Regions from separate parts of the Salinibacillus aidingensis genome, predicted to be linked through region 1. Evidence: riboswitches for the same ligand, from Rfam matches in the RefSeq annotation. Region 1 holds a riboswitch; the other holds the start of a gene.
What was found. Region 1 has a riboswitch for S-adenosylmethionine ahead of ACZ5OK_RS06520 (5-methyltetrahydropteroyltriglutamate--homocysteine S-methyltransferase). Riboswitches for the same ligand answer to the same signal wherever they lie in the genome.

Region 1 (7,115 bases):
ATACGCTTAAAGACAAAGCGGCAAATCTGCACCGCATACTTCACCGTTACAAAATACGTAATCAAAATCGCAATTCCGGCACCAATAATTGTCGCCCAAAAAAATTCAGACATTGATAAGATATGATGCAAATTATGGTCCTGTGTAAAAACTGGTGGTGCATTAAACAGTGCATGTCCAGGTCCAATAGCTGTTGGCGATAATGGAATGCCAAGTGCAATTAGTGGAATTAAAGTCCCGCTAATATAAGCCGCATTTGTTAAAGCATCCATCGATGAAATGGCACGTGCAGCCTTTTTGACCGGATCCTTAATCTTACTTGCCACAACCTCACCAATCATAATGGTCATACCCACAGGACTTAAGAAAAAGGTCCCCACACCTAATATGGAAGAAAAGAAGCTTGAAACCGTCTCATTTTTTGTCAGAATACGAAACGGATTCGGAAACCCCTTAATTTTTTTGCTGATTTTAAAGGAAATCTTCTTTGTATCGTGACGCGTTAATTTTGAACGTAAGTCACCATTTAACAATTCAAATAGGGTTAATATCACAGGACCAATAGTAATTCCTAAGAAAAAGGAGATAAATACCGTCGTATCCTCAGGAACAATCCCGACTCCCCAATATAAGTGACGCAGCCCTTGAATTAACAGAGCAAGCGGCAATATAGATACTAAGGCAAGCCACTTATTTTTAGTCATTAAGGCTAAAAAGATAGCTCCAAAAAAGAAAATGGGATCGGTATACTCCTTAATAACCTCCGAAAATTCGGAAAGAACATTTGCCAAAGCAAAACTGATAGGAATCGATACAATCGTTCCAATCACCGAGCCGGAAGCCATTTTTCTAATACTGGTATCCGCCAGTCCGTGTTTCTTCAAGACGAGGGCATGTTCTACCATTGGTGCCGACATCACCCCGCCTGGAATACCGGCAACAGCAACCGGAATCGAATCAGTTAATTTCTTGGCTACAATCGCTGCCATGAAGAACGTTAAAATAATCACAGGTTCAAATCCAGCCAGAACTAAAACAAGAGTTACGGGTGCTAAGACAGCTGTTTCATCTGTACCAGGTGCCACTCCGATTAATGTATAGAGTACAGATGCAATTCCAGCAACGAGCACCATCTGTAAAATTAAACTAATATCCATCATTGATCCTCTTCCCTTATCTCTTCAAATGTACGTTTTGGTTTAATAATAAAACTGCTGATGATAAATCCAAGCACGGCACCTGCCAGTCCATAAAATAAAGGTTCAGAGGCATTGTTTGGAGCAAGAAAATATCCTCCCAATGCTCCAGCCCCACAGATAAGAAGGGCAAGCCCTAAATCCTTTATATGTACAAGATCTTCCCATACTTCTATATTCTGCGGTTCATGGTTATGCTTTTTATTTCCTTTAGTCATACAAAAACCCCATCCTGTCAATTTGCATACGCTCAACTCCTCTATTATACACTCGTTTTTAGCCTGCGGTGGAAAAACCATTCATATTCATCGGCAACACCCCTGTTTGTCCACCTGTAAACAGCTGATTTACCTAAATGAAAAAGTACTCCTTATAGATGATAACTTTTTTTTGGCCAGAAAAAAAGAATGGTGCTTTTTTATTTACTATTGTTTATTTTCAAACGACTCCGCTCCTGGTGCTTTTTGTGGAAATTTTTTATAAAGTGTTGCCTTTCTGAATCATTTATTATATATTGATAGAAAGTTCTTAAGACAACTCCATAACGTACTTTTCTTATCCAGAGAGGTTGAGGGACTGGCCCGATGACACCTCAGCAACCAGCCTGTAACAGGCCCGGTGCTAATTCCAGTAAGGTAGTAGAATACCTTAAAGATAAGAAGAATGTTCCGTTGACAAAAAGAGCCTTCTTCTTATGAAGGCTCTTTTTTATTAAATTTTATGAAAGAAGGGATTTTCATGGTTCAAAGTCAAATAACACAATCAAAAACAAGGGTAAACCCTCCATTTCGGGCTGATCACGTCGGCAGTCTATTAAGGTCCGAGCGAATTAAACAGGGACGAATTCAAAAGGAAAAAGGTGAAATAAGCGCCGAACGTTTGAAAGAGATTGAAGACCAGGAAATCGCACGGATTGTAGAAAAGCAGAAGGAAATTGGCTTACAGGCCGTAACGGATGGAGAATTCCGCCGGGCCTGGTGGCATTTTGACTTCCTTGAAGGTCTGGATGGTGTAGAGGGCTATAATACGGGAGAAGGCATTCAGTTCCATGGAACCAAAACAAAAGCTCACGGCGTAAAAATTACTGACAGCATCGATTTCAGTGATCATCCAATGCTTGACCATTATAAATACGTACATAGTCTGGCCGGCAGCCACACCGCCAAAATGACGATTCCAAGCCCAAATATGCTTTGGTTCAGGGGAAAAAATAACACCCATTTTTACAAGGATGACGACGCTTTATTAACGGATTTAACCAAAGCTTATCAGAAAGCGATTCAGGCCTTCTACGATGCTGGCTGCCGTTATTTACAGCTGGATGATACGTCATGGTCCCTGTTTTTTAATGAAAAAGGCCGTGAAATGATTCGCTCACGTGGTCAGGAACCTGAGGAATTACAAAAGTACTTCGCCAAAACCATTAATAATTCCATCGCAAATCGCCCGGATGACCTACAGATTACCATGCACATTTGCCGTGGCAATTTCCAGTCCACCTGGGCTTCATCTGGAAGCTATGATGCCGCCTCTGAAACGATTTTTGGCGGACTCGATGTTGATGGGCTATTTTTAGAATATGACGATGAACGTTCAGGAGGATTTGATCCCCTGCGTTTTGTCCACCGCAATGATTTAAAGTTGGTACTTGGACTGATTACATCAAAATCCGGTAAGCTTGAGGAAGCAGACGACGTAAAACGCAGAATTGAACAGGCAGGTAAATATGTAAACCTTGACCAATTGTGTCTGAGTCCACAATGCGGGTTTGCATCGACAGAAGAAGGAAACCTGCTCACAGAGGAAGAACAATGGAATAAGCTCCGTCATGTCATTCAGATTGCTGAAGATGTGTGGAAATAGCAAGGTAAATTCGGAAAAGCGGAGGCGGCCGTTTAGGCCCGACGGCATAAGCAGAATATCCGGAGTGGCCGCTTTTGGCCATGGAGGGTATTCTGCTTATGACCGCTTGGGCCTGGGAGCCGCAGCTGGACATTAGAAGAGCGGAGGCGACTGATCAGGTCATGCGGGATAAGACGAAGACATGGAGTGGCATGGTTTTGGCCACGCAATGGCTTTGGCTTATATCCGCCTTGACCTAGGAGCCGCAGCTGGACAAGCGTGTGCTTCCGCTTTTTTTGCCTATTCTAATCCTCCCTTTTCTCCACAAATAACAGGATAAAAGTTGCTAAAGGACCGAGGAATAACGATAGTAAAAACCAGTTTAGACCCGTACGATTTTTTCCTTGCGCCAGCCCGGCATTAATCAAGGCTAGTGTACCCCATCCTACTACAAATTCATTTTCCATCTTTTAACACCTGCCATATAAGAACTAAAGGTTTCATCGTTAATTTGAGTATACATTATGAGAAACATCTTGTCTGCAGCACCTGTCTCTATGGCCGTCATCCTGATCAGTCCTCTTCACCTTTCGATTATGATTTATAAGCGAATGGTTATGATATGTACTGTATGAGGTCATCAACTTGAAGGAAAGGCTGATTCTGTTGTCCAAAATCAGAAGAAAAAAAGTCCTTAAAGAGATTATGCAAATCTTTATGATCACCATTGGAGCCATCATTGCAAGTATAGGTCTGGAATTATTTCTCGTTCCCAATGACATTTTGGACGGTGGAGTCATCGGACTATCGATTATTGCAGGTGCGATTACCAATTATCAGATGAGTGTGTTTATCATTTTATTTAATATTCCTTTTTTATTGATTGGCTTTCGCCGCATGGGAAGGAAATTTACGATGCATACACTGTATGGGATTGTTGTCCTCTCGATTTTCACGGCCATTATGCATCAATTCGAGCCTGTTACGGACGACTTATTCTTAGCCACGATTGTCGGCGCGGTGATTCTTGGAACAGGCGTCGGACTGGTGATTCGTACCGGCGGGGCACTGGATGGAACGGAAATTATCGCGATTTTATTCAGTAAGGAACGCCCGGTATCTGTAGGACAGCTGGTTATGATTATGAATTTTTTCATTTTTATTTTGGCTGCTTTACTTGTCTTCAGCTGGGAAACGGCTATGTATTCCATCATTACTTATTACATCGCCTTTAAAATGATTGATGTCGTTGTTGAAGGTATGGAGGAGCTCAAGTCTGTAACGATTATTTCCGACGTTCCGGATGAATTGGCAGATTCACTCATTCAGCAGTTGGGGCGTGGAATCACCTTTTTTCATGGAGAAGGGGTTTATACAAATGATCCCAAAAAGATCATTTACACCGTTGTCACCCGTATTGAATTGTCAATCGTTCGAAGCATTGCAAATGACATTGATCCTGAAGCGCTCATCGCCATTGAAAATGTAGCAGACGTCTCAGGAAGTAATTTCAAAAAAAGCACTCAATGAAAAACCTAACGGGTTCGGTTTTGGAGTGCAAAACACTAAAAACAATGTGAATAGACCCTTAAATGGTTAGGAATTAACACTGAAAATGACATATAAATTAACACTGAAAATGACATATAAATTAACAGTAAATTTAACACAATAAAAAGGAGCTTGGACAATCAAGCTCCTTTTCCTATGAATTTAAATGGCTTCTTCTTCAACTAAAGCCCTCGTTTGTGGAACAAAGCAATTTCACTCTCACTTTGATGACAAAGGAATAATACCTGAACTTATCAATAATCTTCCTTTGCACAACAATTCTCCCTTAAAGCCTATTTTATGTAATAACAAAAAAGATATTACCGCACCGCTTGTTCAACAATCGTGCCCTTTACTTTAATTGGAATGATAAAAGGGTTGTTATTTTACATCTTGTACTTCACAACCGAACCCGTTATAAAAAACCTGCAGGACTTCATTAAGGTCCTGCAGGTTTTTTATTTCTTACTTAAACCAGGTGGCATTTTCATCCATGTGAACAAAAGGAAGATCTGTATCTACTTCCCCATAAATGCGGTCCATGTTCAGATCATTTCCCGATACCCAATCTCCAAAGTCTATTTCTGCCGGCTCCTGATCACCGCCCAAAGCAAACCACGCTTTCTTTTCTTTTGGAAAGTAGGCTGAGGTATGAATGGTACCCGCCCAGTTTTTATATTGTTTTGAGAAAACTCCCCTATCCGTATCGTTCAGCAGACGGAAAGCATCATAGGAATTCTGAATGGTTGATTTCCCCTGCTCCATTGCCTCTAAACGCTTATAGGAGTCAACCAGGTGATGACGATTTTCCTGTTTCATCATTTCAAAATGGTTCGTACAGACCGTGGATTGACGCACCTCTGTTCCTCTCGGGGATGCCTCGACAACAAAGGCCTGTCCACCCTGATCATAGGCAATATAGCTAAAGGAATGGCGGTGTGGGATTTCCTTTAACATAGCCACAGCTTCTTCTATATTGGCGCAATTTTCAAGTACCATCCGGCCAATCATATGACAGATGAACCCTTCTCCCGGCTTTTTTCGATGCATGAAGTTATAACCTAATACCAGGCCTTTTTCATTGATTCCATCCGGACGCCCTGTAATTTTCTGCTGAGGACCCGCCGTCGCATAGCCATGATCCGTTGGCTGATAGAGTGCATACCGGCCCTCATAAGTCTTCGGATGATAATCATAATTACGAATAAAATAATTTTCCCCTGTCAAAATCGAACAGCCCGAACGAGCGTATGGCAAGCGATAACCACTGAATTCCATTAACACACGTTCTATCGGCCATTCCAAAGCATCCTGCAGACCAATGATTTCCTCCCAGATGCCAGGAGCAAAGCGGCGAATGGCATCCCTCGCTTCCTGTTCATCAACGGAAAATCGTGGTCTTCTCACCTTCCATTGCCGTTCCCGATTTTTTACGATTAAAGAATTCTTTAATTGCTCCCCCTGCATTCGTCCATAATCATAATGGGACCCGCGAAACTGAATGATATCACTGTAGATTTCCTTCATGGTTAAGAGCTCCTTTGCGGTTATTTTACTAATTACCAACAGACAAAAAACTCCCGCTTTTACCTGACGGGAGTTTTTCCTAATCCTGCTTACTTATTCGCAAAAAATTCTCTGGCAGCTTCCAGATATGGGACATCCTCGTCCAGCATATCATCCTCATGATAGATAGCTTCGACTGGACATACAGCTTCACAGGCTCCGCAATCAATGCAGATATCCGGATCTATATAAAACATGTCCTTTCCTTCTTCTATACAATCCACCGGGCACACTTCTACACATTCCCCGGACTTTTCCTCTTTACAAGGTGCAGTAATGACAAATGCCATTTTCAATTCCCCCATTCTTAGACGTAAAAGAATCTATATTCTTTCAGGAAATCTATCTGTAACACCGTAGATATCCCTTTTATGTAACAAATGTACATCTTATAAAACTCCATATTGAAGTCTTCCAATAATAAAAATATCATGATTTTTAAATAATAACAACTATTCTAATTATTCCCTGCGCCTTTGAGGATAAACCATAATCATCCTGTACATGATGAGATACAGCACCAGCAATGGAGCCCCATTAATCATGAACGTATATTCTACCGTATACTTTAATAAAACGTGTAAAAGTAAAGGTATGGTCAGTGCAAAAGCCGTCATTTTCCAAAGCTGCTGATATGCCAGTCTCCGTCTAAACAGCACCTTGATCAGATACGAAACACCCGCCAGCAGCGAAATCCCTGATACGGCTAAAAAAATGATTAAAAAAGGATATATGACAATTAATTGAAGTGCATACATGCTCCTTGGAATCTCTGCATCCTCAAAATGAATAATCATTTGTAAGACATCCGGAATAAAGAGGAGAAATAGAATCACACTGATATAAACAATGGTATTACGCATGGAAATACGATTTAACCGAAACAACGCTTTTTTCTCAGGTAGTAAGAAGCTGTTTTTTAAGGCTGTAAAAAACTCCACGACCAGAACCTCCTGCCCA
Region 2 (7,115 bases), 1.6 Mb from region 1:
TAGGTGATCACCTCTTCTGTTTGAATACCTTTTTCCTGCAGGTAGGATATGGCTTGATGAATTTCAGAATCTTCTCCTTTAAAATGGACGAGTAAAGTGCCAAACGGATCATCCTTTAATTGCGTAATATTTCCGGATAAGATATTTGGAAATATATCAAAACGCTTTGTAACAATAGCCAGAGCTGGTTCCTCGCTTGAATCTCCCGTGAATTTTAACGAATAAATCTTACCTGTTTCTTTTAACGAATCAATCATGTCATTGGATAATGGATGGTTGAAAATACCATTCACAAATTTTTTCGTCGTTTCATGTTTTGGTGATGTAAAGACATCAAGGGTTTTCCCTTGTTCCACCACTTCTCCATTTTCCATGACAGCTACTCGATCACAAATCCGTTGAATCACATGCATCTCATGAGTAATCAGCAAAATTGTAATCCCTAACTCTTTGTTGATTCTTAACAGTAAATCAAGGATAGCATCGGTTGTGTCCGGATCCAGCGCACTCGTCCCTTCATCACTTAACAGCACTTCTGGTTCATGGGAAAGCGCTCGTGCAATCGCAACTCTCTGCTTTTGCCCTCCAGATAACTGTGCCGGATAGGTATCCGCCTTATCACTTAACCCGACAATATCTAAATAACGATTGACCCGCTCTTTAATATCCTTTTTCGGAACCCCGGTAAGCTTTAAGGGAATCGCAACATTGTCATAAACGGTTGCGGTTTTTAATAGATTAAAACCCTGAAAAATCATTCCAATTTTTCGTCTTGCTTTTAACAATTCATTAGGAGATAAAGAGGTTAAATCCGTCCCATCCATACTTACCGTACCTGATGTCGGTTTTTCCAGTAGATTCACATTCCGAACCAATGTACTTTTACCAGCACCACTATAACCAATCACCCCAAAAATCTCCCCTTTTTTCACCTCAAGAGAGACATCCTTCAAGGCCTCTATTGGCCCGTTTTCTGTTTGAAATGTTTTTGAAAGGTGGTCAATCTTAATCATGTAGAATCTCCTTCCTTCTGTTTAAAGAAAACTCGGCAAATTTTATATCTGAGATCTCAAAAGGATTTCATCATTCACCCAATGTTTATAAAGTGAAACTTCCATCAGTGGGGGACTTTCCATCCCCACTGATAGTTAGTTGAACTTATCAGGAATTTACTGGCCCCCACTTAGTCCTGTTGGGGTACCCTCAAGACTTGAAACGGGGTATTACGACCAGTTCATGCGTGATAAAAAGAAAGAGCCGCATTGTGCAGCTCATTTCCTTGTTGTTACCAGGATACGACCACGGAACCGGCAAACTCTTCTTCAACAAATTGCTTGACTTTATCTGAATGGTACGCATTAATGAATTTCTCAATAACCGGATCATCCTGGTTTTCACTGCGAACTGCGATAAGGTTTACCCATGGTGAATCTTTTGGTTCAATAACAATCGCATCCTCTGTTGGAACGTAGCCAGCTTCCATAGCGTAATTAGTATTAATCGCAGCAGCGGCCAGTTCACCAAGCTGACGCGGAATTTGTGCTGCTTCCAATTCAACAAATTCCAGTCCTCGTTTATTTTCCTTAATATCCTTCACAGAAGCGTTTGCCCCCACCTCTTCCGGCAGAGTAATTAATCCTGCCTGCTCGAACAGCATTAATGCACGTGCTCCATTTGTAGGGTCATTCGGTAAGCCAACTTTATCGCCTTCTTTTAACTCACTAATATCAGAAATCTTTTCGGAATAGATCCCCATTGGAAAGTTTACAGTTTTCGCAACCTCAACAAGGTCAAGATCACGATCCTCCACCATTTGATCCAGGAACGGCTTATGCTGATAGCTGTTAGCATCTAAATCCCCTTCTGCCAGCGCGGTATTGGGGGTAATATAATCGCTAATGACTTCAATTTGAATGTCTAAACCATCTTCTGCCGCAACTTCTTTCACAACTTCCATAATTTCCTCATGTGGACCGGCTGTGACTCCTACTTTCAAAGAATCCTCGCTCAATGTGGATGTCTCAGCATCACCAGCCCCACAGCCTGAAATCATAGCTGCAATAAAAATGACAGATAAAAGACCAAATACTTTTTTCATGTTTTTCTCTCCCTTTTGTTTTAAAAATTATGTAGTATAAAGAAAAGCCCCTCCATAAAAATGGAGAGGCTTATACACAAATAAATATAATCGACCTCTCTCATCTATCAAAACATCAACAGTTTTGCAGGAAGTAGCACCTTTTCTTACATTTGTAAGAACGGTTGCCGGGCGTCATCGGTCCTGTCCCTCAGCCACTCTTGATAAGAGATTTTCATATTATTCAATTATCGAACGTTTTATCGGCATCTTCCGAAAAAAGATTAATGTCATTGTATAGGAGGGAAAATCAGCTGTCAATGGAAAATTAGAAAAATTATGTTTTCTTTGCGTTGGTTTTATTTTATTCAAAGGCAAAAAATCCTCAATGTTTTCAGGATAGATGCGTTATCCATATCAAAACAGGCAGAGCTGATCTTCCATTCAGCTCTGCCTGTTCATAGCAGGGTTGTCCATAAGTGTACCTGGTACGTGTCTTCATTTGTGAAACATTTTGTGAAACAAGATTTTTCGGGGCGTGACAGGCACCAACTCTACTGCTTCTTCTTCTCCTGCTCTACTAATTTCCGTTTTAATAGTTTTCCGACTGTATTTCTTGGCAGTTCGGCACATATCTCATATTGTTTAGGGACTTTATAGTGGGTTAAATTGCGGTAACAATGGCCTTTTAATTCTTCAAGCTCTATGGTGTGACCGGCTTTTGGGACCACATAGGCTTTGACTACCTCGCCCTGGTCCGGGTCAGGGATACCGACGACAGCGGATTCCAGTATGTCGGGGTGGTCGTATAAAACACTTTCGATTTCCTGTGGATAGATATTAAACCCACCATTGATGATCATTTCTTTTTTTCTTCCTACAATGTAGAAGTAACCCTCTTCATCTGACATGGCTAAATCTCCTGTGTATAGCCATCCGTTTCGTAATGCTTGATTGGTTTCCTCTTCATTCTGAAAATACCCTTTCATGATTTGCGGTCCCTTAATGATTAACTCACCAACACTATGCTCCGGCAGTTCCTTATGATCTTCATCAACAACCTTACAGTCTGTCCCTGGGAGCGGGATGCCGATGCTTCCGACTTTTCGGACACCGCTCGCCGGGTTCCGGTGTGTGGAGGGTGAGGCTTCTGTCAGACCAAAGCCTTCACCGATGATCGCTCCTGTTAAGCCCTCGAACCTTCTTATAATTTCAATCGGCAGCGGGGCTGAGCCGCTGGAACAGATTTTCAAGCAATCCAAACCATAGGATTCGACATCCGGGTGATTGACAAACGCATTGTACATCCCGGGCACACCAGGAAAAAATGTGGGCTGATACTTCTTAATCTTCTCCAGCACATCGTCAACCTGGAATTTTTTGATTAATAGAATTGATGCCCCGACATAGACTCCGAGATTCATCGCACTTGTCATAGCATACACGTGATAGAGCGGGGTAGCGGTCAGAACCACCTCCTGACCAGCCTGCATCTTGTTCCCATACATCTCCTTACTTTGGAAAACATTGGCTACCAGGTTGAAGTGGGTTAACATCGCTCCCTTCATCTTCCCTGTTGTTCCGCCTGTGTATTGAATCACCGCAACATCATCCCTCGGTGAGATTGGAATCTCCCTGGTGATTGGCGTGGAATTCCTGATTAAAAAATCTAAGGACTGAGGGGGGTCATCCTTGGATCCTGATACAAAGACATGGCCGAACTTATACATCTCATTGACCTGATGGACGGTTTTCAGGTTATCCTGTTCAGCTATTAAATAGTTCATATTTGCATCACTTGCAATGTGTAATAGTTCTCTGGCGGTATAACGCGGGTTAATTTGAACGACAATCAACCCCAATCGCATGGCGGCATAATAAGCAATCATGTAGTCAGGGTGATTGGGCAGCATTAACCCTATTCTTTCCCCTTTACGTAATCCCATAGCATCCCATGCCGCCGCGAGCCGATCCACTTTATCCTTAAATTCCTCGTAGGAGAATGGTCTGTCTTCAGCAATAATGGCTGTGCGGCTTCCAAACTTTTCAACAGTTCTCTCCAGCAGAGAATAGAGCGGGACTTCCGGACATACAATATTTGGATTCACTTCCGGTGGATAGGCTTTATACCATCTGGGTTCCTGCACATGTTTCAATCCCTTCACCCCCTTTTAAACCTCGCAAAGCCAAATCACTCCAAGACCCCAACTTCCTGGTAATATTTTTTAGCTCCAGGGTGCAGGTTCTCAGGGTTAATTCCGTCAAGAGCTGTATCCTTGGTAAAATGTTTTGCTCTTTTAGGTATTTGATCTTCAAACTTCGGAATGTTGTCCCAGAATATCTTCGTCAGGTTGTAAGCATAGTCTTCCTCAATATCACTTCTGGCTGTCAGCATGGTAACCATTGTGTATGTCGGGATGGCTTCATCCTGTTCCTTATAGGTACCAGCCGGCAGATCTCCTGAAGCAATACCGACCCCTTTTTCTTTGATGCTCTGAAGCCTTTCTTCGTCAATAGGGATGACCTTAATGGGCTTCGTGATCTCAATTTCCTGTAAAGCGGGGATGAATGGGGCCCCGCCGCCGACAAATACATCCACATTGTTGTCTTTTAACATCGAAGCGCCATCCGAATAGTTTCCGTAAGAGATTTTACCGCCAGCTTCTTCAATGGTTTGCTCATCAATCCCATACTCCTCCACCATCTTCCAGAAGGCTACCGGACCGCCACCGCCTTTTGGTCCAAGGAAAATATGCTTATCAACAATATCCTCGATCGAATTAATGTCTTCATGGTCTGTGGTTGTCGCAATCGTTTGATAAACGGGATATAAAGCACCGATGGCAGAAATATTCTTCAGTGGCTTATCAAACCCTTTTCCACCTTCTAATGCTGACGTGAAATCAGATGTGTAGTTTAATCCCATTTGTATATCCCCTTTTTCCAGCGACTCCAGGTTAGAAGTCGAACCGCCCTCCAGCTGGGAAACATTCAAACCTGAGAAGCCATCCATGTAAACATCAACCATCACTGTCGTAATCGGATACCAGCCAGATCCCATAGGACCGCTTCCAACCTTCAAAAACTTACTAGGTGCTGTTGGCCCTTTTTCATCCGAGGACGTCTCACTGCCCCCACATGCCGCCAAAACAATGGATAAAGAAACCATCAACACCATCGATATCACTAATTTTTTCATCCTGTTCACTCCTCACTTACGATATCTTTCAATTTTCATACCTAACTCTTTTACATTTAAATCTCCACAAATATTTTTTCGGAAGTAAGCCCAAAGCTCCTCATTGGCCTTGCGGGACCTGCTCTGCCCCGCAAGACTTCGCTATCCACTCACCTGCCCGGACTTTTCCGCGGCAAAGGGACGGTTTTTTTTCTGCCAGATGATGATGAAAATCGCTAAAGTCAGACCGATCAAATCTGTCAAAAGACCCGGCATAACTAAACTAAACGCACTAGCCAGTAGGATCAGCCGTCTGACTGTGCCTAATGCCCCAAAGAGGTGATTTTCAAGCGCCCCAGCAAAAAATATACAGCTAAGAAAAGCGCTGACTAACGCAATCGCAATACGGGTGGTATCCCCTCCCTGAAGAAGCAATTCAGGATTGTAAACAAATAAAAAGGGAATTAAGAAACCACCCAGGCCTATTTTAATGGCGTAGAAAGCCGTTTTCGTTGGATTCGATCCGGATATCCCCGCTGTTGTATAAGCTGTGATTGCGACTGGAGGGGTTAAGCCAGACATTACCCCAAAGTAAAAAACGAACATGTGGGCAGCAACAACATTGATGCCCAGATCAATCAGTGCGGGCGCGCCAAGCACGGATAAAATGACATAGGCCGAAACAGTTGGCATTCCCATCCCCATAATGATGGAGGCCCCAGCAATCAGAACTAATAAAAGAAGCATTTGCCCGCCCGCAACATCAATCACAAACCGGGAAAATGTGATCCCCAGCCCGGTTAAGGATACGGAGCCGACAATTATTCCTGCAGTAGCACAGGCCGCAATCACAATCAAAGCGTTTCTTGCCCCGTTTTCCAGGGCAGCTAAAATATCAATCAGACTCATTCGGGTTGCCTCGCGAATGCAGCTTAAAATAATCGTAGCCAAAATCGCATAAAAACCTGATTTCATCGGGCTGTATCCATAAATCATTAACCCGATAATCAAGAGAATCGGCAAAAACAGATAGCTTTGCTTCAACAAAACCTGTTTCAAATCAGGCAGCTGTTCTTTAGGAATGCCTGCCATTTCCAATCGTTTTGCGTGAAAATACACCATCATCCCTGCAATAAAGAAGTAAATAACTGCTGGAATGAGCGCATAGAGAGCGATCCTGATATATGGAATTCCGATGGTTTCAGCCATAATAAATACAGAAGCTCCCATAATCGGCGGCATAATCTGACCGCCCTGGGAAGCAACCGCCTCAACAGCTGCCGAGAACCGCTTGCTGTAGCCTAATTTCTTCATAAGCGGTATGGTAAAAGAACCCGTGATTGCGGCATTGGCTGCCCCATTTCCTGTAATGGTCGCCACAAGGGCGCTCGAGCCAACCGATGACAGGGCAGGGCCGCCGGTTTTATTTCCGAAAAGACCAAAGGCAAAATCGGTAAAAAACTGTCCGCCCCCGGATTTCATTAAAAAGGATCCGAAAATGACAAACAGGATAAGGACGGTTGAACTTACGTAAATAGGGGCACTGAATATTCCCAATGTCCCGTTGAACATGTGATCAACCATCCTGTCATACCCCACTCCAGGATGTGCCAGAGCCCCGGGAAAATATCTGCCTAAGAAGATGTAGGCAAGGAAGAATACACCAATGACGGACATCAAAATCCCATTTGTTCGCCTTGTAGCCTCCAGTACGAGGACAATAAAAATCGTGCCGAAAAGGATGTCATTGTTGCTGATATTCCCCTGCCTGCTCTGAATCGCCTCTGCCCCCGTAATCATATAGAAGGCTGTTGCTAACGTTGCAAGTACGATAAAAAAGTCCAGAACACCAAACTTTTT

Region 2: another riboswitch for S-adenosylmethionine. It lies ahead of ACZ5OK_RS14845 (MetQ/NlpA family ABC transporter substrate-binding protein); the one in region 1 lies ahead of ACZ5OK_RS06520 (5-methyltetrahydropteroyltriglutamate--homocysteine S-methyltransferase).

The regions. Positions count from the first base shown of each region.
Region 1 covers NZ_AP043759.1:1,187,036-1,194,150, reverse strand. Annotated here, with positions in the region: gene ACZ5OK_RS06530 (tripartite tricarboxylate transporter permease) at 1-1,157, opposite strand, end outside; gene ACZ5OK_RS06525 (hypothetical protein) at 1,157-1,414, opposite strand; SAM riboswitch class I at 1,749-1,857, shown strand; gene ACZ5OK_RS06520 (5-methyltetrahydropteroyltriglutamate--homocysteine S-methyltransferase) at 1,935-3,059, shown strand; gene ACZ5OK_RS06515 (hypothetical protein) at 3,344-3,505, opposite strand; gene ACZ5OK_RS06510 (YitT family protein) at 3,744-4,568, shown strand; gene ACZ5OK_RS06505 (hypothetical protein) at 4,756-4,950, shown strand; gene ACZ5OK_RS06500 (C45 family peptidase) at 5,055-6,116, opposite strand; gene ACZ5OK_RS06495 (indolepyruvate ferredoxin oxidoreductase subunit alpha) at 6,206-6,445, opposite strand; gene ACZ5OK_RS06490 (DUF1189 family protein) at 6,617-7,096, opposite strand.
Region 2 covers NZ_AP043759.1:2,830,980-2,838,094, forward strand. Annotated here, with positions in the region: gene ACZ5OK_RS14835 (methionine ABC transporter permease) at 1-1, opposite strand, end outside; gene ACZ5OK_RS14840 (methionine ABC transporter ATP-binding protein) at 1-1,013, opposite strand, end outside; gene ACZ5OK_RS14845 (MetQ/NlpA family ABC transporter substrate-binding protein) at 1,286-2,098, opposite strand; SAM riboswitch class I at 2,196-2,308, opposite strand; gene ACZ5OK_RS14850 (long-chain-fatty-acid--CoA ligase) at 2,632-4,224, opposite strand; gene ACZ5OK_RS14855 (TAXI family TRAP transporter solute-binding subunit) at 4,269-5,276, opposite strand; gene ACZ5OK_RS14860 (TRAP transporter permease) at 5,418-7,115, opposite strand, start outside.